Regions from separate parts of the Streptomyces sp. NPDC057950 genome, predicted to be linked through region 1. Evidence: riboswitches for the same ligand, from Rfam matches in the RefSeq annotation. Region 1 holds a riboswitch; each other region holds the start of a gene.
The links. A riboswitch is a leader RNA that binds a small molecule or an ion and turns the genes downstream of it on or off. The one in region 1 is predicted to bind cyclic di-AMP.

Region 1 (7,844 bases):
AGCCGCGTACCCGGACGCCCGCCGTGACCAGCGCGGCGTTCAGTTCGGCGAGTTCGCGGTCCCGGTCCGGCGGCTCGGCCGTCACGCCCGTCTCGGTCACCACCACGTCCCCCACCCCCTGTTCCTTCAGGACGCGCGCCGCGTCCCCGGGGTCGGGCGTGGTCACCACGAGGCGGCCCCGCGCGCCCGCCGCCAGATCCGCCACCACGCCCTGCGTGATCAGTCTCCCCTGCGCCATCACGGCCGCATGGGTGCACACCTGTTCGATCTCATCGAGCAGATGTGAGGAGAGGAAGACGGTGGTGCCGTCCGAGGCCAGTTCCCGCACCAGGGAGCGGATCTCCCGCATGCCCTGCGGGTCGAGGCCGTTGGTCGGCTCGTCCAGGACCAGCAGCCGGCGGGGCTGGAGGAGCGCTGCCGCGAGCCCGAGCCGCTGCTTCATGCCGAGCGAGTACGCCTTGGCCTTCTTGCCGGCGGCGGCGGTGAGTCCGACCCGGTCGAGGGCGGACGCGACCCGAGCGCGCCGGGTGCGCGGGTCGGCGGTCGGGTCGGCGGCGTCGTACCGCAGGAGGTTGTCGCGGCCGGAGAGGAAGCCGTACAGCGCGGGGCCCTCGATGAGAGCGCCGACCTGCGGGAGCACGGCGCGGGCGGCGCGGGGCATGGGCCGGCCCAGTACCCGCGCCGTGCCCGAGGTCGGCTCGATCAGGCCCATCAGCATGCGGATGGTGGTGGTCTTGCCCGAGCCGTTCGGTCCGAGGAAGCCGAAGACGCTGCCCTCCGGAACGGTCAGGTCGAGGCCGTCGACGGCGAGCTGCCCGCCGCGGTAGCGCTTGGTGAGCGCACGGGTGGCGATCACCGTCTCCACCATGTCCGGTTCCGCGGCGGACAGTTCCTCCATGGGCTCCCTCGATTCGAGCTTCGCGGACGCGCCTGCTACTGGGCGGCGTCGGCCGCCTTCACCAGCGCGGACTTGGTGACGGCGCCCGCGTACACCTTGCCGTCGTCCGTGATCAGCGCGTTGATCAGGCGGGTCGAGAAGACCGTGCCCGAACCGAACTTGCCGGAGACGTGGTCGCCGAGCGAGTCCAGGAACCCGGAGACGGGGCTGTTGTCCGAAGCGGAACCCGAGGGCACGCCCTGGCCGCCCGTTTCGAACTCGACGATCGAGCTCCAGCCCTCACCGATGGTCTTCATTCCGTCGAGCCCCTTGCCGGGGTTCTCACCGGGCTTCGGGGATGCCTCCGGGAGCTTGCCGTGCCTGCCCTCGTCCTTGTTCGCGCCCTTGTCGCCCCTGTCGCCCTTGTCCGCGTGCTTGCCGAGTTCCTTGCCCAGCTCGTCGCCCTCGGTGACCTTCGCACCCTTCGGCGGGGTGAAGTCGAAGGTCGAGGCGGCCGGCCTGGAGAAGTCGACCTTGGTGAAGCCCGCGTCCACGACGGCCGCACCGCCACCGGCCGGCGTGAGCGTGAACTTCAGCGGCACCCCGGTCTTGGCGTCCACCGCGACGCTGATCGCGCCGACCGTGGAGCCGGACTGCCTGGGCTTGATGAGCAGCTTGTAGGCATCCCGGCCCGCGACCTGCGCCGTGCCGTCCACGGTCACGGAGGTCGTGTCGTCGACGGACTTCAGGGCCTCGTCGGCCAGTTCCTTGGGCGTGCTCGGGACGTCCTTGGGCACCGCCCCGCGCCGCTCGTCGGACGCGGGCGCCTTCGAGTGGTACACCTCGTTCGACTTGCTGTCGTACGCCCATACGTCGTTGCCGTTGCGGATGACGCTGTACTCGGCGGCGCTCTCCAGCAGGGAGACCTTGCCCTTGTCCGGGCCGTCGGCCGCGACCCGCAGCGTGTGCGTGCCGGAGGCCAGCTCCATGAGTTTGGACTGCGGGTCGGCGGAGGAGCCGCCGGCGCCCTGGGCGGCGCCCGACATCAGGCTGTTCTCCAGACCGCCCAGATCGGGCAGCCCGAGGTCGGTGCTGATCTTGACCGTGCCGGAGAGCTGCTGGACGTCGGACTTGGCGATCTTCTCGACGAGCTGCTGCGCGGTGATCTTCGGCAGGCTGGGGTCACCGGAGTCGGCGAGCGCCGGGACGAGCCCGATGGTCACCGCCGCCACCCCCACCACCGCGACCGGGACGACGTACCGCGCCGCCTTGCGGCGGCCGGTGCGCATCTCGTCGGCCTCGTCGCGCAGCCTTTCCGCCCCGGCGGTCCTGTCGGAATCGTTCGGTGCCATATGTGCCTTACCTCCGTCGTCGGCGGCGGCCTGCCATCCTGCGCTTCCCCACCCCTATAGCCGCCATTCTCACCCGAACCGGTGAGGAGTGGTGCTCTCCATATGACCAAATCGGGCGGAGAGATGCGTCAGACCCCGGACGCAACTCCACGTACTCCTGCGGTATGACACGGGGAGGCGGTGCCGCCCGTGACCCGTAGGGGTCGGCGAGGACATCGCGGCACGGGACAGGCTCAGGTTTTCCAGCTACACGTACTGAACGTACGTAACGTACCTAAAGTGCATACCGTACGGAACGTACGGAACGGGCAGAGCGCACTCCCGCACGCCCGCACAGAACACATCGAAATGGCGGTCGATTACATTCTTCCGCTTTCCCTCGCCGCCGACGCCACAGACGCCACAGACGCCACAGACGCGAGCTTCCGCGCATCGACACGGACCATTCCGGGCCTGGACTCCATCCGATCGTGTGACGGACGTCACACCGAGGGGACGTCAGCCCGCCCGGTGCACCACCGCGTCCACGAGCTCCACCAACGCCGCCTTCGCGTCGCACTCCGGCAACGGAGCCACCGCCGCCCGAGCCTCCTCCGCGTAGCGCACGGTGTCCCGCCGCGCCTGCTCGAGCGCCGGGTGCGCCCGCAGCCGGGCCAGCGCCTCGGCGTGCCGGTCGTCGTCCGTGAGGTCGGAGTCCAGCAGCTCGCACAGCGCGATGTCCTCGGCGAGACCGAGCCGCTCCGCCCGCTCCCGCAACCGCAGCACCGGCAGCGTGGGAATGCCCTCGCGCAGATCCGTCCCGGGCGTCTTGCCCGACTCGTGCGAGTCGGACGCGATGTCCAGCACGTCGTCCGCGAGCTGGAAGGCCACGCCCAGCCGCTCCCCGTACTGCGTCAGCACGTCCACGACCGTCTCGTCGGCCCCGGACATCATCGCGCCGAACCGGCACGCCACGGCGACCAGCGAACCGGTCTTGCCGCTGAGCACGTCGAGGTAGTGCTCGACCGGGTCCCGCCCGTCGCGCGGACCCGCCGTCTCCAGGATCTGTCCGGTGACCAGCCGCTCGAACGCCTCGGCCTGGACACGGACGGCCTCGGGCCCGAGGTCGGCCAGCGTGTGCGACGCGCGCGCGAAGAGAAAATCGCCGGTGAGGACGGCGACCGAGTTGCCCCAGCGGGTGTTCGCGCTGGGCACCCCGCGCCGCGCGTCGGCCTCGTCCATCACGTCGTCGTGGTACAGCGTGGCGAGATGGGTCAGTTCCACGACCACGGCCGAGGGCACGACACCCGGCGCGTAGGGGTCACCGAACTGGGCCGCGAGCATCACGAGCAGCGGACGGAACCGCTTCCCGCCGGCCCGCAGGAGATGCTGCGCGGCTTCCGTGATGAAGGGGACCTCGCTCTTGGTGACTTCGAGCAAGCCCTCCTCGACAGCCGCCAATCCGGCCTGGACATCGGCTTCGAGAGCCTGGTCCCGCACGCTCAGCCCGAACGGCCCGACGACGGTCACGAGAGGTTCTCCTGTCTGCTGACGATCACATGGCGAACTCGGTCGATCATTCGGTCGATGACACGGTTTGTCGATGTGTCGCTGCCATCACTCAAGTCAGCGTATCCGGTCACGTTTCGATCACCACGAGCGCCCACCGTCCCCACTGTCGACTTCCTCCCGACTTCCCTCTCCCTCGACGTCCGATGCCCCCCGAGAGGCAGCCGGCCCACGCAGCCCCCGTCCGGGCGGCGGCCCGTCACGGGCGGTATGTTCTTAATGAGACGGTATGGCGGTAGACGGACCGAATCACGCACGAGCGCTGAGAACCCGAGAACACCGAGAACACCGAGAAGAGCATGTACACCCGTACGGCGTTCCCCTACGAGACGACTCACGAGGACGTCCGGATCCCTCCGGCGGACGACACGCGGCTGCACGCAGACCGCGGGACTCGCCCACGTCGCCCGGCCGCCGGACCTCGCGCACGTCGACCAGGTGATGTGCCGCGACATCCGGGTGAAGCGCCCGGACACGGTGCACCCGTTCATCCATACGTGGCTGTCACCCCCGACCCAAGACCCGTACGGGGGGAGATGACGGAGTCCTGTGGGGCGGCTCCGTTGTCCGTTGGGGCGGCTCCGTCATCCGTGCGGCCGTCCTGACGGTGGGCGGTGGGCGTCACCGCCTGCCCCTCCCTCCTGGTCCTCTCTCTTGATCCTCCCCCTTGGTCACCCCCTTTGGTCACCCCGGCGCGTACGCGCTCCGGGGGTGCGCCGGTGCTCGTGCGCCCTCTCAGCACACCGGCGTGGACGCGGGTCGCTTCCGCCCCGCCGGAGGCGACGCGGACCTGCCGCCGGACCACCGGGAGGGCAGGGCCCGGGTGATCGCCCTGGCGTGCGACGCGGCCCCCGACGGCGCCTCGGCCCTGGTCACTCGGGGTGCTCTGCACATGCCAGCGTGCGATCGCCGTGATCAGGCGGTCCCCCCGAAGCCGAGCACTACGGAGATCGCGCATTTCGAGCCGCCCGCCATCGGCCACGCCGTCCCGCCCGGCCGTCACACCCCTCGCTCCCTCTCTCCCCACCCCCCTCCTGACCGTCCCCGGACCTGGCCCGAGCCGGGCCCGGAGGCCGACTTCACCCTGACCCCTCGCCCAGCTCTCTCGAACTCCGGTTACAGGCAAGGGATTTCGACTCCACGACCACACGGATTCACCCCCGCCACCACGGCACCCACGCCCACCCGGACGGCCTCGAGCGCGGGGAGGGCGTACCGAGGCCGTACTCGGTCCAGGAAGCCGGCCTCCTGAGCGCCCGCGCTCTCCCCTCCCGGTCGATCCGTCCGCGCCGTCCGGAACCCGCCTGGGACGCGCGAAGCGAGTTCCGCTCCGAAGTCACCTGCGACACACGGGACTTCACCCCCCGGTGAGCCGGTCCGCGAGGACGGCGACGAGGTGGCCTCCCATCGGGCGCGGGAGCTGCGGATCCCGCGCGCCGCGGGCCGAAGCCCCGGCGGCCACCTCGGCTGCCCCGCGGGGCAGAGCGTGGACCGGTGAATCCCTGACGGACCCCGGCGAGGGACGCCCGCCCGCTCCAGCCGTCGACCTGGAGAGGGTCACGCGCTTCGGCATCACGCGGGCGGATGCCCCGGCCGGCGTCAACAGAGGCCACACGGGCCTGAGTTCATCCCTCATCCCGACCTGAAGCGGCAGGCACGTCCCGAACACCGGCCCTACGGACTCCACTTCAGGGTCATCGAGGGCCGGCCCCCCACGGCCACCCCGGCACGGACGCGTCCGTACGAACGGTGCGCACGGCTCCCACCGGGAGCTCAGCAGCCTTTTATTCGCGCCTTATATGCCCGACTTGCCGCCATTGCCGCTTTATTCCTGTCGGATCGAGTGAGTTGGGTCACGCGCGAAGGTCATCAACCCCACCGGGCCGCCAAGTGACTACCCGTTTGCATAAGCCAAGTTGAGCGAAGCATTCCGGATTAATCGGGCAATTCATCTGCCCTTATGCCCTGGTGAAAACGATCTACACCGCGACATCAAGGCTTGTTTCGGACATGTGCTGTCGCATACCTTCACGTCACTCCGGACGGACCGCCCAATCCTGCCGCCGACCGGAACCACACCCGACCACACACGCACGGCAGGAGCGGGGGACCCAGGTAAGCCGCCGATCCGAAGTCCGGAACGGCTAGGGGTGAAGTCGCACTCACCGTGCGGCCGGGCAGCTCCCGCCCGAACCCGACAGCTCACCTCGCAGGCACCGGAGAGGAACTCGTCATGGCCGCAGCAGGTAGACACTGCCACCCGAAGACTCGCAGCACCCTCGTTCGCGGCATTCTCGCTGCGGGCACGGGCGCGGCGGTACTCGCCATCCCGCTCCTGGGCGCCACCTGCGCGCAGGCCGCCACGGGCGCCTCCGACGTCCAGCTCGTCACCTACAAGGTGGTCACGGGCGACACCCTCGCCAAGATCGCGCGGAAGTACCCCTCCAGCGGCGGCTGGAAGAAGCTGTACGAGGCCAACAGCGCGGTCATCGGTTCCAACCCGTCGGCGCTCCGCCCGGGTCTCACCCTGACGGTCGGCACGAAAACCGTCCAGAACGCCACAAAGTCCGCAAAGGTCACGGCGGCGGTCGCCAAGACCACGAAGTCCACGACGACGGCGGCCAAGACCACGGCGGTCAAGACCGCGACCACCGCCGCCGTGAAGACGTACACGAACGACCTCGACGGCTGGATCAAGCAGTCGCTGGACATCATGGCCAAGAACGGGATCCCGGGCACGTACAACGGCATCTACCGCAACGTCATGCGGGAGTCCTCCGGAAACCCCAAGGCCATCAACAACTGGGACTCCAACGCCGCCGCCGGTATCCCCTCCAAGGGCCTGCTCCAGGTCATCGACCCGACGTTCAAGGCCTACCACGTGCCCGGCACGTCCATGGACTCCTACGACCCGGTCGCGAACATCACCGCCGCCTGCAACTACGCCGCGGCCAAGTACGGCTCGATCGACAACGTCAACGGCGCCTACTGACCGGACGCCACGAGACCGGGGTGCCGGACCGGACTTCCGGCACCCCGGGAAGCCAGAACCCCGGTGGTCCGCAGCCCCGGGCAGTCGGGGCTACGGACCACCAGGGCTACGGCGCGACCGGGGCTACGGCGCGGAGAGCGGGAACAGCCGCTCAAGCACCACCGCGATCCCGTCGTCCTCGTTCGACAGCGTCACCTCGTCGGCCACCGCCTTGAGCTCCGGGTGGGCGTTGGCCATGGCGACCCCGTGGGCGGCCCAGTCGAACATAGGTATGTCGTTGGGCATGTCACCGAAGGCGATGGTGGCTTCGCAGGACAGCCCGAGATGGGCGGCGGCGAGAGCAAGGCCTGTCGCCTTGGTCACCCCGCATGGCTGGAGTTCGACCGTGCCGGGCCCCGACATGGTGACGGTGGCCAGGGAACCCACCACCGCCCTGGCGGCCGCGGCCAACTCGTCGTCGGACAGCAGCGGGTGGCGCAGCAGCACCTTGCTGATCGGCTCCGTCCAGAGGTCGTCGCGACGACCGACCCGTACCGCGGGAAGCGTCGGGTGCGGCATCACGTAGCCGGGCTCGATGAGTGTCAGTCCGTCCACGCCGTCCTGGTCCACCGCGGCGTACAGCAGCCCGACCTCCGCCTCGATCTTTCCGAGCGCCGTCTCCGCGAGTTCCCTGTCCAGGGTCACCGACCACAGCAGACGGTCCTCGCCCGCGTCGTAGAGCTGCGCCCCCTGCCCGCACACCGCCAGTCCCGCACCGCCGAGTTCACCGAGGAGCGGGCGCACCCTCGGCGCCGGGCGCCCCGTCACGACCAGATGGCGGGCGCCCGCCTCCACCGCCCTCGCCAACGCGGCCCGGGTCCGGTCGGAGACCGTGTCGTCGCCGCACAGCAGCGTTCCGTCCAGGTCAGTGGCGATGAGTGAATATGCAGTCGGAGCGGCCATGATCCGAAGAATACGGATCCGACGACTCAGGGGCCCGGCGTGAACCGGACGACGTCCGGTATCCCGTCAGCAACGCCGTTCACCGCACGGGCCACGCGCGCCCGACGACGTCACACACACTCCGATCCGCCGT
Region 2 (7,844 bases), on a different contig from region 1:
CAACATCGCCGCCGCGAAGGACCGACCGCTGATCATCGTCGTCAACGACAACGAACGCTCGTACGCGCCGACCATCGGCGGCCTCGCCAACCACCTCGCCACCCTGCGGACGACGGACAGCTACGAGCGGGTGCTGGCCTGGGGCAAGGACGTACTCCTGCGCACCCCCGTCGTCGGACCCACGCTCTACGAGTCCCTGCACGGCGCCAAGAAGGGGTTCAAGGACGCCTTCGCACCCCAGGGCATGTTCGAGGACCTCGGACTCAAGTACGTCGGCCCGATCGACGGACACGACACGGGCGCCGTGGAGTCCGCGCTGCGGCGCGCGAAGCGCTTCCACGGGCCGGTGCTGATCCACTGTCTGACGGAGAAGGGCCGCGGCTACGAACCGGCGCTCGCCCACGAGGAGGACCGTTTCCACACGGTGGGCGTGATGGACCCGCTGACCTGTGAGCCGCTCGCGCCCTCCAACGGGCCCTCCTGGACCTCGGTGTTCGGCGACGAGATCGCCCGGATCGGGGAGGAGCGCGAGGACGTCGTGGCGATAACGGCGGCGATGCTGCACCCGGTGGGACTCGGCAGGTTCGCCGAGCGGTTCCCCGACCGGGTGTGGGACGTCGGGATCGCCGAGCAGCACGCCACGGTCTCCGCGGCCGGGCTCGCCACGGGCGGCCTGCACCCGGTCGTCGCCGTCTACGCCACCTTCCTCAACCGGGCCTTCGACCAGCTCCTGATGGACGTCGCGCTGCACCGCTGCGGCGTCACCTTCGTCCTGGACCGGGCCGGTGTCACCGGCGTCGACGGCGCCTCGCACAACGGCATGTGGGACATGTCCGTCCTGCAGGTCGTGCCGGGCCTCAGGATCGCCGCGCCGCGCGACGCCGACCAGCTCCGCGCCCAGTTGCGGGAGGCGGTCGCCGTCGACGACGCGCCGACGCTCATCCGGTTCCCGAAGGAGTCGGTGGGCCCGGCCGTCCCGGCGACCGACCGGGTGGGCGGCCTCGACGTCCTGCACCGGTCCGCGGCGACCCCGCAGGTGCTCCTCGTGGCCGTCGGCGTCATGGCGCCGGTCTGCCTCCAGGCCGCCGAACTGCTGGAGGCCCGGGGCATCGCCTGCACCGTCGTCGACCCGCGCTGGGTCAAACCCGTCGACCGGGCCCTGCCCGGCCTCGCGGCCGAACACCGGCTCGTGGCGGTCGTCGAGGACAACAGCCGGGCGGCCGGCGTCGGTTCGGCGGTCGCGCTGGCCCTGGGGGACGCCGATGTGGACGTACCCGTAAGGAGGTTCGGAATCCCGGAGCAGTTCCTCGCGCACGCCAAACGCGCGGAGGTGCTGGCCGACATCGGGCTCACGCCCGTCGAGATCGCCGGGCGGATCGGGGCCGCCCTGGCAGTCAAGGACGAGTTGTCCAAGGAGAAACAGGAATGACCACCCCTTCCGGGAAACAGGAGTTCGACCTCGGCGCGCTGCTGGCCGAGCGCGGGGCCGAGCGTTACGAGCTGCACACCAAGTACCTGAACCACCAGCTCCCGCGCATGCTCCACACCATCGGCTTCGACAAGGTGTACGAGCGGGCCGAGGGCGCGCACTTCTGGGACGCGGACGGCAACGACTACCTGGACATGCTCGCCGGGTTCGGGGTGATGGGCCTGGGTCGCCATCACCCCGTCGTCCGCCAGGCGCTGCACGACGTCCTGGACGCCTCGCTCGCCGACCTCACCCGCTTCGACTGCCAGCCCCTGCCCGGACTGCTGGCGGAGAAGCTGCTCACCCACAGCCCTCACCTGGACCGGGTGTTCTTCGCCAACAGCGGTACGGAGGCGGTGGAGACCGCTCTGAAGTTCGCCCGGTACGCCACCGGCAGGCCGAGGATCCTCTACTGCTCCCACGCCTTCCACGGGCTGACCACCGGGTCGCTGTCCGTGAACGGCGAGGACGGGTTCCGCGACGGCTTCGCCCCCCTGCTGCCCGACACCGCCGTCCCGCTCGGCGACCTCGACGCGCTGGCCCGCGAGTTGGCGCTGGGCGACGTCGCCGGGCTCATCGTCGAGCCCATCCAGGGCAAGGGCGTGCACGAGGCCCCGCCCGGCTATCTGCGCGCCGCCCAGGAACTGCTGCACCGGCACAAGGCGCTGCTCATCGCGGACGAGGTGCAGACGGGCCTGGGGCGGACCGGGGACTTCTACGCCTACCAGCACGAGGACGGTGTGGAACCGGACCTGGTGTGCGTGGCGAAGGCGCTGTCCGGCGGCTATGTGCCGGTCGGCGCCACCCTCGGCAAGGACTGGATCTTCAAGAAGGTCTACTCGTCGATGGACCGGGTCCTCGTCCACTCGGCGAGCTTCGGGTCCAACGCGCAGGCCATGGCGGCCGGGCTCGCCGTGCTCTCGGTGATGGAGAACGAGCAGGTCGTCGCGAACGCGCGGGCCACCGGGGAACAGCTGAAGACCCGGCTCGCGGCGCTCGTCGACACCTACGAGCTGCTCAGCGACGTCCGCGGCCGGGGGCTGATGATCGGCATCGAGTTCGGCCGGCCCAGGTCGCTCAAGCTGCGCAGTCGCTGGACCATGCTGCAGGCCGCGCGCAAGGGCCTTTTCGCGCAGATGGTCGTCGTCCCGCTGCTGCAGCGGCACCGCATCCTCACCCAGGTCTCCGGGGACCACCTGGAGGTGATCAAACTGATCCCGCCGCTGATCATCGGTGAGCGGGACGTGGACCGGTTCATGGAGGCGTTCGTCGCCGTGATGGACGACGCGCACAGCGGTGGCGGGCTGATGTGGGACTTCGGGAAGACGCTGGTCAAGCAGGCGGTGGCGAACCGCTAGGCCATGTCCGTCCGGTGCCGTCGGGCGCCGCCCGCCCGACGGGACCGGACGGACGCGCCCGGAGGGGGCGGTGCGCGGGGGCGGGCGGGGCGGAAGGCCCCCTCGATCGGGCACCGCCCATGATCTCTTTGCCTCTGAGGCAAGAAATTTGCCCGAGAGGCAATAGTGGGGCTCAATGGAGTGCATGAGCCCCATCGAGCCGGGGGCGGCGGACACGCCGCCCGAGACCGGGACAGCCGACCTGCTGCCGGTCGTCGCGCCGCAGCTGCGTGAGCTGCGGCGACGCGCCGCACTGACCCTGGAGGCCGCGGCCCGTGCCGCCGGGCTCTCGGCCGCCCACCTCTCCCGGCTGGAGACGGGGCAGCGCCAGCCCTCGCTGCCGATGCTGCTCGCACTCGCCCGTACCTACGGTACGACGGTATCGGAGCTGCTGGGCGAGAGGGCCGCCGAACGGGACGCCATCGTCCGCGCCGCCGACATGGAGCCGACCGCGGCAGGGGGCTGGACCTACTGGCAGGCCGGTTCCCCGGGCCGCGGGATGCAGGCGCTGCGGGTGCACGTCCCCTACGGCTCCCAGGGCGACATCGTGCGCGTCCACCCCGGCGAGGAGTGGCTCCACGTCCTCCAGGGGCGGCTGCGGCTGCGCCTCGGGGACACCACGCAGGTGCTCGCGCCCGGGGACAGCGCGCACTTCGACTCGCTGACCCCGCACCGGATAGCCGCCGCCGACCAGGCGGGGGCCGATCTCCTCTTCGTACACACCCTGCTGCAGAGCCCCGCCGCCGCGCTGTGCCTCGGCCCGGCGGCGGCGCACCCGACCCTGGGAGAGACGTCATGACGGAACCCGCGGAACCCACGGAGCCCGGCCCCCGGCGGTCCATGGAGGACAAGTTCCCCCGTGCGCTGTGGGTGCGGCTGATCATCTACGTCGCCGTCGGCCACCTCTTCGCGGCCTTCATCTACCTGCTGTTCACGCTGGGGGCGCAGAACCAGTAGACCCGGCGGGCGGTCGCGCGGCGCACAGCCGTGCGGCCCGGCCCGTGGACGTCAGTCGAGGAGCCGGTCGCGCAGCCGGTCGCGCAGTTCGGGGGTGAGTCGCAGGGCCTGCTCCAGATAGCCGTCGACGCCGCCCCAGGTCTCCTCGATCGTCTCGAAGGCCGCCGTCAGATACTCGGCCCGCGCGTCGAACAGCGGGCTGAGCAGCTCCATGACCTCGGGGGAGCGGGCCGTGTCCGAGGTGCCGTTGCGGTGCACCTTGTAGCGGCGGTGGCGCGCGTTCGACTCCAGGTAGTCGGCGACGATGGCGTCGCGCTCGACACCCACGGCGAGCAGCGTCACGGCTATGGACAGTCCCGCGCGGTCCTTGCCCGCGGCGCAGTGCATGAGTGCGGGCACGCTGTCCTCGGCGAGGGCGTGCAGCACCTGGGAGTGCTCCGCCGTCCGCTCGGTGATGATCGTGCGGTACGAGCCGATCATCCGGTCCGCCGCCCGGCCGCCGCCGAGGTGGGCACGGAGCTGGTCGAGCTCGCCGTCACGGACCATCTTCCAGAACTCGCTGCCGTCGGCCGGGTCGGTCAGTGGAAGGTTCACGTTCCGTACGCCGGGCAGCTCGACGTCCGGTCCCTCCAGTTTCTGGTCCGAGGCGTTGCGGAAGTCGAAGATCGTGTGCAGCCCGAGGGAGGAGAGGAACGCGGCGTCCTCCTTCGTGGCGTGCGCGAGGTGGCCACTGCGGAACAGCCGCCCGGACCGTACCCGCCGGCCGTCCACGGTGGGCAGGCCGCCCACGTCTCGGAAGTTGCGCACTCCGGCCAGCTCCGGCTCGGTCGACGGGACCTGCTGCGTCACGGGGGCTCCTCCCATAGGGCCGTCGGCACCGCTCCTCGTAGCCCGCCGACGGGAATCGCCTCTCGACGATACGACATGGGCACCTCGGGCGATGAGTTGTCCACAGGGGCTGCCTCCGAGGTGGGGCGGCCTTGATGACGGCCGTGCCGGAGCACCTCACGACCCTCGTCCTCGCGCGGCCGCGGAGCGACGCGGAGGTCGGCGCGGGGTGCCGCGGGACCGGGTGGGGATCTCGGTGCACTGGGCATCCGATTTAGCGGTATATGACCGTATTGATAAAAATAGGGCTTTGAGTGGAACTCGCCCTGGAATATGGCTGTCTGGGGTGGCGTGCGTGAGCAGCGTCATATACGTGACGATGCGTGGCGACCTTCTCCCCTCGGGATGCCCGCGCCACCCGGCGGACCACCGGTCCGAAAGGGCCCTCGTGCACGGAGGGTGACGGGCAATCAGGACATCGATCAAGAAAGGGGTGCGTAGGGAGATCGCGGACAGTTGTCGACGCCCTCTCCCCTCGCTTACGTTCGCCCTCAATCCGGACGGACGCCCAATCCTGCCGCCGCCCGGAATCCGCACTCACCCGTACACGGCAGGAGCGGGGGACCCACAGGTATCGCGCCTGTTCCGGTCTCCGGAACGGCTAGGGGTACAGCCGCGCTGCCGCGCGGCCGGACATCTCCAGTCCGCACCCGACAGCTCACCTCGCAGGCGCCGGAGAGGAAATGCGCCATGCCCGCGAAGGGTAAGCACCGTCGTCCCAAGTTTCTGCGTCTGCCCCGCTCGATCGCCGTGGTCGGCACCGGCGGTGCCGCGCTCGCACTGCCGCTGATGGGCGCCGTCTGCGCCCATGCGGCGGCCCCGGCGGCCGCCGTCCCGTCCGCCGTGCAGAAGATCACGACGGTCTCCGCGCCCGCCGGAACCGCCGTGGAGAAGTCCTCGGTGAAGACCTATGTCGTGAAGGCCGGCGACACGCTCGTGAAGATCGCCGACCGGCAGCACGTGAGCGGCGGCTGGAAGAAGCTCTACGCCGACAACCGCGCGGTCGTCGGCGGCGATCCGACGCGGATCAGCCCCGGTCTGAAGCTCACGATCGAGGGGCAGGACGCCACGGCCGGCGCCGCGCGGCCCGCCGTCGGAGCGACCACCGCGACCGGGACCACCGCGGCCACCGCGGCCAAGACCGCCGACGCGGGGTACACCCTGCCCGTCGAGGGAGCCACCATCGGCACCGGCTACAAGGTGCCCGGCAGCATGTGGTCCAGCGGCTACCACACCGGTGTGGACTTCGTGGTCCCGACCGGCACCACGATCAGGTCCGTCGCCGCGGGCACCGTGGTCTCGGCCGGCTGGGGCGGCGCGTACGGCAACCAGGTCGTCGTCCTGCACGCCGACGGCCGGTACTCGCAGTACGCCCACATGTCCGCCCTCTCCGTCTCGGCGGGGCAGACCGTGACCGAGGGGCAGCGACTCGGCCTGTCCGGGGCGACCGGCAACGTCACCGGTCCGCACCTGCACTTCGAGATCCGCACGACCCCCGTCTACGGCTCGGACGTGGACCCGGTCGCGTATCTGCGCTCCCACGGTGTCGTCGTCGGCTGACACCCCCACACGTCCAGAGGGCCGGACCCCACGCTCCACGGGTCCGGCCCTCTGCGTGCCGTCGGTGCCGCGCCGCCGCCCTTTTCCGGATCACGGGCTTTCAGGCGTGGTGGCTGTTCAACCACGCCTGAAAGAGCCCTATTCCGGAATTCGGCCGTTCTTCATGAGTGGCTTATCTCACCACCCGTCAACCCATTCCTACGGTCGCGTAGCTCACATCCCAGGGTGAATCATGGCTCGACGTGGCAGACGATTCGAAGAGTGACAACAGAGCGGTGATCGGGTCGTACGTGGCGGTGGGGGACAGCTTCACCGAAGGCGTCGGCGACCCCGGCCCCGAAGGAGCCTTCGTCGGTTGGGCGGACCGTTTCGCGGTACTGCTCGCGGACCGGCAGCCGGAAGGCGACTTCACCTACACCAACCTCGCCGTGCGCGGGAAGCTGCTCGACCAGGTCGTCGACGACCAGCTCCGGCGGGCCAAGGAACTCGCCCCGGACCTGGTCTCCTTCTGCGCGGGCGGCAACGACATCATCCGGCCCGGCACCGACCCCGACGAGGTCGCGGAGCGCTTCGAGCGCGCGGTGGCCGACCTCACCTCCGCCGTCGGCTCCGTCATGGTGACGACCGGGTTCGACACCCGTGGTGTCCCGGTGCTGAAGCACCTGCGCGGCAAGATCGCCACGTACAACGGGCATGTACGGGCCATCGCTGACCGCTACGGCTGTCCGGTCCTCGACCTGTGGTCCCTCAAGACGATCCAGGACCGGCGCGCCTGGGACGGCGACCGACTGCACCTGTCTCCGGAGGGTCACACCAGGGTCGCGCTGCGGGCCGGCCAGGTCCTCGGCCTCGACGTGCCCGCCGACCCGGACCAGCCCTGGCCTCCCCTGCCGCCCCGCGGCACGCTGGAGGTGCGGCGCGACGACATCCACTGGGCACGCGAGTACCTGGTGCCGTGGATCGGGCGGCGGCTGCGCGGGGAGTCCTCGGGCGACCACGTGGCGGCCAAGGGCAGCCTCTCGCCGGACGACATCAAGTTGCGGATCGGGTCCGTCGCCTGAGCGGGGTGACACATCGGGCGGCCGACGGGCGGGACCGCGGGGGCGGCTGCCCCGGGCGGCGGTGCGCCGGGGCGGGCGCCTCAGCGCACCGCCGCCGTGAGGGCCGCCCGGTCGAGCCCCAACTCCCGCGCGAGCGCGTCGTCCACCCACTCATGGGCCCGCGCCCGCGACACCGCGCCCGCATAAGCGGTCATCTGCACCGCAAGCCCGTCGAGCAGCGCCGTCAGCCGCAGTGCGGCCCCCGCGGGATCCGGGCACCGGAACTCGCCGCCCGCCACTCCCTCCGCGATGACCTCGGTGATCGCGGCCTTCCACTGCGTGTCGAGATCACGGGTGACCTCGCGCAGCGCGGGCTCGCGCAGGGCCGCGCCCCAGCCCTCGATCCACAGCCGCCAGCCCTTCGCCTGGCCGGTCGGCGCGTACCAGCGGACGGCCGCGCGCAGCCGTCGCAGCGCGGACGTACGGCGGCCGAGCAGCTTGCGCAGATGGGCGAGGTCGTCCTCGGCGGCATGG
Region 3 (7,844 bases), on a different contig from region 1:
CGTACGCCTCGTCCACGCGGCGCAGGGCCTGCGCGAAGCTGATCCGCTCCCGCTGCGAGAGGGCGTCGATCATCGCCTCGGCGCGGTCACCGATCCCGCGCTTGGGGACGTTCAGGATCCGGCGCAGCGGGACGGAGTCCTCGGGGTTGGACAGGACCCGCAGGTAGGCCAGGACGTCCCGGACCTCCTTGCGCTCGTAGAAGCGGACACCGCCGACGACCTTGTAGGGCAGTCCGACGCGGATGAAGATCTCCTCGAAGACACGGGACTGGGCGTTCGTCCGGTAGAAGACCGCGACGTCGCCCGCCTTCGCCTCGCCCGCGTCGGTGAGACGGTCTATCTCGTCGGCGACGAACTGTGCCTCGTCGTGCTCGGTGTCGGCGACGTAGCCCGTGATGTTCGAGCCCGCGCCCGCGTTCGTCCACAGGTTCTTGGGGCGGCGCGACTCGTTGCGCTCGATGACCGCGTTGGCCGCGGTGAGGATCGTCTGGGTGGAGCGGTAGTTCTGCTCCAGCAGGATGGTCGTCGCGTCCGGGTAGTCCTCCTCGAACTGGAGGATGTTGCGGATGGTCGCGCCGCGGAAGGCGTAGATCGACTGGTCGGCGTCGCCCACGACGCACAGCTCGGCCGGCCCGAGGTCTCCCTCGGCCGGCGGCACGTCCTCGGGGCGGTCGCCGCTCGCCGGTCCCACGAGCTCCCTGACCAGGGCGTACTGCGCGTGGTTCGTGTCCTGGTACTCGTCGACCAGGACGTGGCGGAAGCGGCGGCGGTAGTGCTCGGCGACATCCGGGAAGGCACGGAGCAGGTTGACCGTCGTCATGATCAGGTCATCGAAGTCGAGGGCGTTGGCCTCGCGCAGCCGCGACTGGTACATCGCGTAGGCCTGGGCGAGGGTCTTCTCGAAACCGTCGGCCGCCTGGCCCGCGAAGTCCTCCTCGTCGATCAGCTCGTTCTTCAGGTTGGAGATCTTCGCGCTGAACGACTTCGGCGGGAAACGCTTCGGGTCGAGGTCCAGGTCGCGGCAGACCAGGGCCATCAGGCGCTTGCTGTCGGCGGCGTCGTAGATCGAGAAGGAGGATGTGAAGCCGAGCCGCTTCGACTCGCGGCGCAGGATGCGCACGCACGCGCTGTGGAAGGTCATCACCCACATGGCGTTGGCGCGCGGGCCCACGAGCTGCTCGACGCGCTCCTTCATCTCGCCCGCGGCCTTGTTCGTGAAGGTGATCGCGAGGATCTGGCCGGGGTGGACATGGCGCTCGCCCAGCAGGTGCGCGATCCGGTGTGTGAGCACCCGGGTCTTGCCGGAGCCGGCGCCGGCCACGATGAGCAGCGGGGAGCCGGAGTGCACCACGGCCGCACGCTGGTTCTCGTTCAGCCCGTCCAGCAGGGCCGCCGGGTCCACGGCGGGCCGGTGGGCGCCGTCGCGGTAGTACGCGTCGCGGTCCGGGGGCACGTCGAAGCGGCCGCCGAACAGGTCGTCCGGAAGCGGCTCCGCCGCCTCGTCCTCGGGCGGCGGCGGGGGCTCTTCCCCATGGGCCCCGGAAGGCTTGAGGTCCGCCAGGAAGCTGTCATCAAAGAGGCTGCTCATCGCTCTCCGAGTCTAGGCGGCCGCACTGACAGCCCGCCGCCACCCCGGAAACTGGGCCGGATTTCCTACGGGGTCCGGGCCGAAGGGGCAGGGGAACCGGGGCGCCCCTCCCGAACCGCGCGCCGTCCCGCACCGACGCGCCCTCACCTTGCGACGTCACGCCGCTACCGTCGGACACTTCGGATGCCCCGGCGGCTCAGGTCACGAAAATGTATCGGGCATATCGCACATCAAACTTCACAGGACACTTACGCGTTGGCTAGCGTGCCGGGCAGACCGCTCGACAGCGACCGGCGAACGTCGCCGGGCCGGGCGGTCTCCGCCGAGTCCGGCGCGCCCAGCGGCGACCGGAGCCGGGGACCCGACCGACTTTGGGGTGAATCGGTCCCACCGCCCCTGGGCAGGGACCGTAGGGCAAACCTTCCGGAAGTACCCGCCCGAACCCGACAGCTAACCCGGTAGGCGGATGACGGAAGGAGTCGCCCCTCTTGGCGTCGCACCGCAAGTGGAGTCCGCCGGGCACACGCCGGACGGGCATACGGACCCCGGCCCTCGCCACGGCCGCCCTGACCTCCGTGGCCCTGCTCTCGCAGACGGCCGGCGCCGCACCCTCGACCGAGCCCCGGCCGAGCCTCGAAGAGGTCGGGAAGAAGGTCGACGACCTCTACCACCAGGCCGAGACGGCCACCGAGAAGTACAACGCGACCAGGGAGAAGACCGCCAAGCAGCGCAAGCGCGTCGACTCCCTCCTCGACGACGTGGCCCGGCGCACCGAGAAACTCAACACCGCGCGCGAGGAGCTGGGTTCGTTCGCCGCCGCCCAGTACCGCACCGGAGCGTCCGCGCCCGGCGGCGCGAGCCTGCTGCTGGCCGACAACCCGCAGGACTACTTCGACCAGACCCAGTTGATGGACCGTCTGACCACCCGCCAGAAGGCGGCCGTCGACGACTACGTCACCGAGCAGGCCGCCACCTCGAGGAAACGCGGGGAAGCCTCCCGGAGCCTGCGGACGCTCACCACGTCGCAGGACGCGCTCAGGACCTCCAAGGCCGACGTCCAGGGCAAGCTCGCCGCGGCCCGCGAACTGCTCTCGAAGCTGACCGCCGACGAGAAGGCGCGGCTCGCCGCGATCGCGCAGAAGAAGCGGGAAGCGGCCGACCGCGAGGCGGCCGAGCTGGCGGCCCAGCGGGCCGCGGCGGAGAAGAAGGCCCGGGAGACGGAGCCGCGGCGGGGCACACCGTCCGGGACCACGGGGACTTCCGGAACCCCGGCCACCGGCTCCTCGTACGCCACCAAGGCCGGCAAGGCCATCGCCTTCGCCCGCGCCCAGATCGGCAAGCCGTACGTGTGGGGCGCGACCGGGCCCGGCTCGTACGACTGCTCCGGTCTCACCCAGGCCGTCTGGAAGGCCGCCGGCGTCACCCTCCCGCGTACCACCTACGACCAGGTGGACGCGGGCACCACGGTCCCCCTCTCCGCCATCGAGCCCGGAGACCTGGTCTTCTTCTACGACGACATCAGCCACGTGGGCCTCTACATCGGCAACGGGATGATGATCCACGCCCCCAAGCCGGGTGCGTACGTCCGTGAGGAGTCGATCTTCTACGCCGGCGAGTCGATCATCCACAGCGTGGTGCGCCCGGCCTGAGCGCCCGGCGCGGGCACGCCCTCGTGAGACCTCCCGGGCTCCACGCGCGCGTGCCCGCGCCCCGCGTCCCCCGCGGCGCCGTGTCCCCGGTCCCCGTGTTCCCCGCGTCCCCCGCGGCGCCGTGTCCCCGGTCCCCGCGCTCCCCGCGCTCCCCGCGTTGCGCTGCCCCCGTGTCAGCGCGCCCCGCGGGCAACCCGCCCGAAGGTCCCTAGCATCGGGGCCATGCCAGCCACCTCGCCGCCCCGCAGCCCGTGGGTCCGACTCCGTACCTGGTGGGCGGAGTGCCCGCCCGCCGCCGCGGCCGCCGTTCTGGCCACCGGCATCCTCTCCGTCGGGCTGCACGAGGCCGGTGACGAGGTCCTGTCCCGGATCGCGCTGGTCCTTGCGGCCGTCATCTGGCTCGGGTTCGCCGTGGACTTCACGGTCCGTCTGCTGCGCGATCGGGAGCGGTGGCTGGAGGAGGCCGGCACGCCGAGCGCGCTCACCGGGGTCGCCGCGACCGCCGTACTCGGCACCCGGCTGACCGACCTGGGGTGGCTCGGGGCCGCCGAGGTGCTGCTCGCGCTCGCCGCGGTGCTGTGGCCGGGGCTGCTCTACCTGTTCGTACGAGGGCTGCGGCTCCGTATGCCCGGAAGCGTGTTCCTCGGGTGCGTGGCCACCCAGGCCCTCGCGGTGCTCGCCGCGTCGCTAGCCGAGGCCGCGCGCGCGGACTGGCTGGCGTACGCGGCACTGGTGCTGTTCTGGCTGGGGTTCCTGGTGCTGTACGTGGTGGCGCTGACGTGCTTCGACCTCCGGGAGACGGCCACGGGGGGCGGCGACCAGTGGATCGCGGGCGGCGCGCTCGCGATCTCGGCGCTGGCCGCGTCGAAGCTGGTCCTCGCCTACCAGGCGGACGGCTACCTGTGGAACTACGACGACAACGGCGTGATGCTCTGGGTGTCCCAGGCTCTGATCATGGTGACGCTCGCCTGGTACGCCGTGCTGGCCGTCGCGGAGCTGCTGTGGCGGCGTCCGCGGTACGACGTGCGGCGCTGGGCGACCGTGTTCCCGATGGCCATGACGGCGGCGGCGGCCCTGTCGGTCGCGGACGCCGTCGGCTTCGCCTGGCTCAGGGGGCTCGGGCAGGTGCTCCTGTGGACCTCGGTGGCCGCCTGGCTGCTGGTGGCGGCCGGAACCGTCAGGTCCACAGCACCGCGATGAAGATGTTCGCGGTCGTCAGCAGCCCGACCAGCCCGAACAGGCCCTTGTCGACCTTCTCGTCGTCCCGCTTCACATAGACCAGGCCGAGGATCACGATCAGCAGGGCCAGCTTCACGCCGATCTTGACGGTGTTGACCGGGTGGTCGTCGGCCTGGTTGAGACCGACCAGGACGACACCCGTGACCAGCATGGTCAGCGCGCCGTGCAGCATGGCCGGGACGAACCGGGCGGTGCCCCGGCCCATGGCCTTCATCTGGGTGAGGAAGCCGCCGAGCAGCGAGGCGATGCCGATGATGTGCAGGCCCACGAAGAGATGGATGAGTACGTCCATGGGTCCGGAGCCTAATCGGCGGCGGGTGTCCCACTTCGCACCGGCCCACCCCATCGGGACCCGTAGCACCTGAGAACCCCCTGTTGTCCCGGAACCGTCCCATCGGTCATCACCCTGTGTGAAGTCGCCGGGGCAGGACCGGGATCACGGTCACATGAGGTCACCCGGCGATCCAGTTACGCCAGTTCCGTACATGGTGTTACCGAGCCCTCGCACTCAGGTTTAGCGTCCTCCACCAGGTGCCCGGCTCCCCACCGCCGCCCGGGCCAGGGGCGGCAGCCGGACACCACCGCCGAGAAAGGTCCGGCGGCGACTCGCTCCCCCTGTGTGGGCCGTCGCCGGACGCCTCACCGATGACCGCGCTCTCCCCGGCGGTCACGTCCCCCGGGAAGGATGTGGGCCCTCGTGGCAGCGCACCGCAAGCCCAGACAGCGCTCACTCGGCGGCCATACGGTCCGCACGGCCGCGACCATCGCCCTCGCCGGCGCGGCGACGACGGCCGGATTCGAGGGCACCGGGCACGCGGAGCCGCAACTGTCCCCGGCGCAGGTGAAGGCCAGGGTCGACAAGTTGTACGAGGAGGCCGAGGTCGCCACGGAGAAGTACGACGGGGCGAAGGAGAAGGCCGACCAGGCGTCACGGCGACTGCACGACCTGCGCGACGAGACGGCGCGCAAGGAGGACCGGCTCAACGCGGCGCGGGACGCCCTCGGTTCGATCGCCGCGGCGCAGTACCGCAGCGGAGGCCTCGACCCCGCTCTGCAGCTCGCTCTCTCCGACCGGCCCGACCAGTACCTGGACGGGGCCGCGTTCGCCGAGCGGGTCGGTGACCGGCAGGCGGGGGCGGTGGCACGGGTACGCAAGCAACTGCGGGAGATCGAGCAGTTGCGCGGGGCCGCGCACGTCGAGCTGGCGTCGCTCACCTCGCGGCAGGCGGAGCTGAAGCGGGCCAAGCGGACGATCACCGGAAAGCTGGACTCCGCGCGGCAGCTGTTGTCGCGGCTCACCGACGAACAGCGGGCGCGCCTCGGGGATCCCGGGGCGGCCGGCGGTGCGGCGGGCACGGCCCGGCACGCCTCCCGCTCCGCCGCGCGGGACCTGGGCCCGGCGCCCTCGTCGCCCTCGTCCGGTTCCGTCGCCGCCCCCAACTCCCGTGCGGCCGCCGCCGTCTCCTACGCCTACGGGAAGCTCGGCAGCCCCTACGTCTGGGGCGCCACCGGGCCCGACGCCTTCGACTGCTCGGGGCTGGCCCAGGCCGCCTACCGCTCGGCGGGTGTCCAGCTGCCACGCACGACGTACGCCCAGATCAACGCGGGCCGACGGGTCTCACGTTCCGAACTCCTCCCCGGCGACCTGGTGTTCTTCTACTCGGGCATCAGCCACGTGGGGATCTACGTGGGCAACGGGATGATGATCCACGCCCCGAACCCCACCGCGCCGGTGCGTCTCGCGCCGGTCGACGAGATGCCGTTCGCGGGGGCCACCCGAGTGGCCTGAGCGCACGGGTCCACCCGGGTGGCGCGAAGACGCCGGGGCGGATCGCCGCGGTGGGGGCGCGGGGGTGGATCGCGGTAGCGTCGACGCGGACTCCGTTCCGTCGTCCGAGAGGTCCTGATGCCCGGCTTCCTGCTGCCGCCGCCTCCGCCGCCCGCGCACATCCGCTCCTGGCCGGACCGGGCGGCACTGCTGGCCGACCGGGGGCGGGCGCTGGAGGAACTGCGCGGGCGGAGCCTCGGGGTGCACCGGGTGCTGCTCCTGTGGCTGCTGGCGCTCGCGGCCATCGTCGGCTGGGCCCTGCTGGTGCTGCCGCTGCAGCAGATCGAGCAGCGCGACCCCACCGGTGTCGTCCTGGGGCCGCTGTTCGCCCTGCTGGGCCTGGCCGCGCTCGCCCTGACGGTCCTCGCCGTCGCCCTGTCCGTACGCAGCGACCGCCGCATGCACGAACTGCTCAAGGCCTGGACCGAGTTGGACCACCACCCCGCGACCGACTCCCGGCTCCGCTCCCCCGGGCTCAGCCTGTTCTGGCTGCTCTCCTCGCTGGGCGTCTGCGCGATCGGCGTCTGGACGTCCTACGCCGCGGCGGCACCGGGCGGGTCCGGCCGCGGCTTGTACAGCGATGTCGTCCAGGGCGTCGGGATCGGCCTGATCCTGTGGACGACCGGTCTCATCGGGATCGCGAAGGCCGTACGCCACTACCGCTGGGCGCTGCGGATCCCGGGCCCGGCGCCCGCCCCGGAACACCGGTAGGCGTCCGGCGCCCGCCCGCCGCACCACACCAGCAGAAGGACGGCGTCCGCCGCGAGCCACCGGGAACAGCCGGACGGCCACCGCGGAACGCCGGCGGCCGGGGTGCGTCCACCGCGGAACGCCGGCGGACGGCCGGTGTCCGCGCGGCCCGGCGGACGGCGTGTCACACCAGGCGTCGCGCCGTCGCCCAGCGCGTCAACTCGTGCCGGTTGGAGAGCTGGAGCTTCCTGAGGACCGCCGAGACGTGGGACTCGACCGTCTTGACGGAGATGAACAGCTGCTTGGCGATCTCCTTGTACGCGTAGCCGCGGGCGATGAGGCGCAGGACCTCGCGCTCGCGCTGGGTGAGGCGGTCGAGGTCCTCGTCGACCGGCGGGGCGTCGGTGGAGGCGAAGGCGTCCAGGACGAATCCGGCCAGGCGGGGCGAGAAGACCGCGTCGCCCTCCTGGACACGGAAGATGGAGTCCACCAGGTCGGTCCCGGTGATCGTCTTGGTGACGTAACCCCGGGCGCCGCCGCGGATCACACCGATGACGTCCTCCGCGGCGTCCGACACGGACAGCGCGAGGAAACGGACCGGCCGCTCGGGGTCGCCCATCAACGGGGCGCAGCGGCGCAGCACTTCGACACCACCGCCGCCCGGCAGATGGACGTCGAGCAGCACGACCTCGGGCCGGGCGGCCGTGATGACCGTGACCGCCTGGTCGACGTCCGCGGCCTCGCCGACCACCTGGACGCCGGTCCGCTCGGTCTGTCCGATCTCGGCCTGCACCCCCGTACGGAACATGCGGTGGTCGTCGACGAGGACGACCCGTACGTGACGCCCGCC

Region 2: another riboswitch for cyclic di-AMP. It lies ahead of ACFVTC_RS11790 (M23 family metallopeptidase); the one in region 1 lies ahead of ACFVTC_RS30975 (transglycosylase SLT domain-containing protein).
Region 3: another riboswitch for cyclic di-AMP. It lies ahead of ACFVTC_RS27720 (NlpC/P60 family protein); the one in region 1 lies ahead of ACFVTC_RS30975 (transglycosylase SLT domain-containing protein).

The regions. Positions count from the first base shown of each region.
Region 1 is NZ_JBHVPP010000021.1:122,259-130,102, reverse strand. Features, by position in the region: gene ACFVTC_RS30990 (ABC transporter ATP-binding protein) at 1-898, opposite strand, end outside; gene ACFVTC_RS30985 (outer membrane lipoprotein carrier protein LolA) at 934-2,229, opposite strand; gene ACFVTC_RS30980 (polyprenyl synthetase family protein) at 2,728-3,738, opposite strand; cyclic di-AMP (ydaO/yuaA leader) riboswitch at 5,848-6,006, shown strand; gene ACFVTC_RS30975 (transglycosylase SLT domain-containing protein) at 6,011-6,769, shown strand; gene ACFVTC_RS30970 (HAD family hydrolase) at 6,893-7,711, opposite strand.
Region 2 is NZ_JBHVPP010000005.1:241,463-249,306, reverse strand. Features, by position in the region: gene dxs (1-deoxy-D-xylulose-5-phosphate synthase) at 1-1,429, shown strand, start outside; gene ACFVTC_RS11810 (aspartate aminotransferase family protein) at 1,426-2,826, shown strand; gene ACFVTC_RS11805 (helix-turn-helix domain-containing protein) at 3,011-3,664, shown strand; gene ACFVTC_RS11800 (DUF6126 family protein) at 3,661-3,822, shown strand; gene ACFVTC_RS11795 (tyrosine-protein phosphatase) at 3,874-4,671, opposite strand; cyclic di-AMP (ydaO/yuaA leader) riboswitch at 5,239-5,395, shown strand; gene ACFVTC_RS11790 (M23 family metallopeptidase) at 5,401-6,270, shown strand; gene ACFVTC_RS11785 (SGNH/GDSL hydrolase family protein) at 6,546-7,331, shown strand; gene ACFVTC_RS11780 (TetR/AcrR family transcriptional regulator) at 7,412-7,844, opposite strand, start outside.
Region 3 is NZ_JBHVPP010000018.1:76,834-84,677, reverse strand. Features, by position in the region: gene ACFVTC_RS27725 (ATP-dependent DNA helicase) at 1-1,588, opposite strand, end outside; cyclic di-AMP (ydaO/yuaA leader) riboswitch at 1,899-2,069, shown strand; gene ACFVTC_RS27720 (NlpC/P60 family protein) at 2,077-3,237, shown strand; gene ACFVTC_RS27715 (tellurite resistance/C4-dicarboxylate transporter family protein) at 3,460-4,437, shown strand; gene ACFVTC_RS27710 (hypothetical protein) at 4,415-4,768, opposite strand; gene ACFVTC_RS27705 (NlpC/P60 family protein) at 5,174-6,265, shown strand; gene ACFVTC_RS27700 (hypothetical protein) at 6,383-7,015, shown strand; gene ACFVTC_RS27695 (LuxR C-terminal-related transcriptional regulator) at 7,179-7,844, opposite strand, start outside.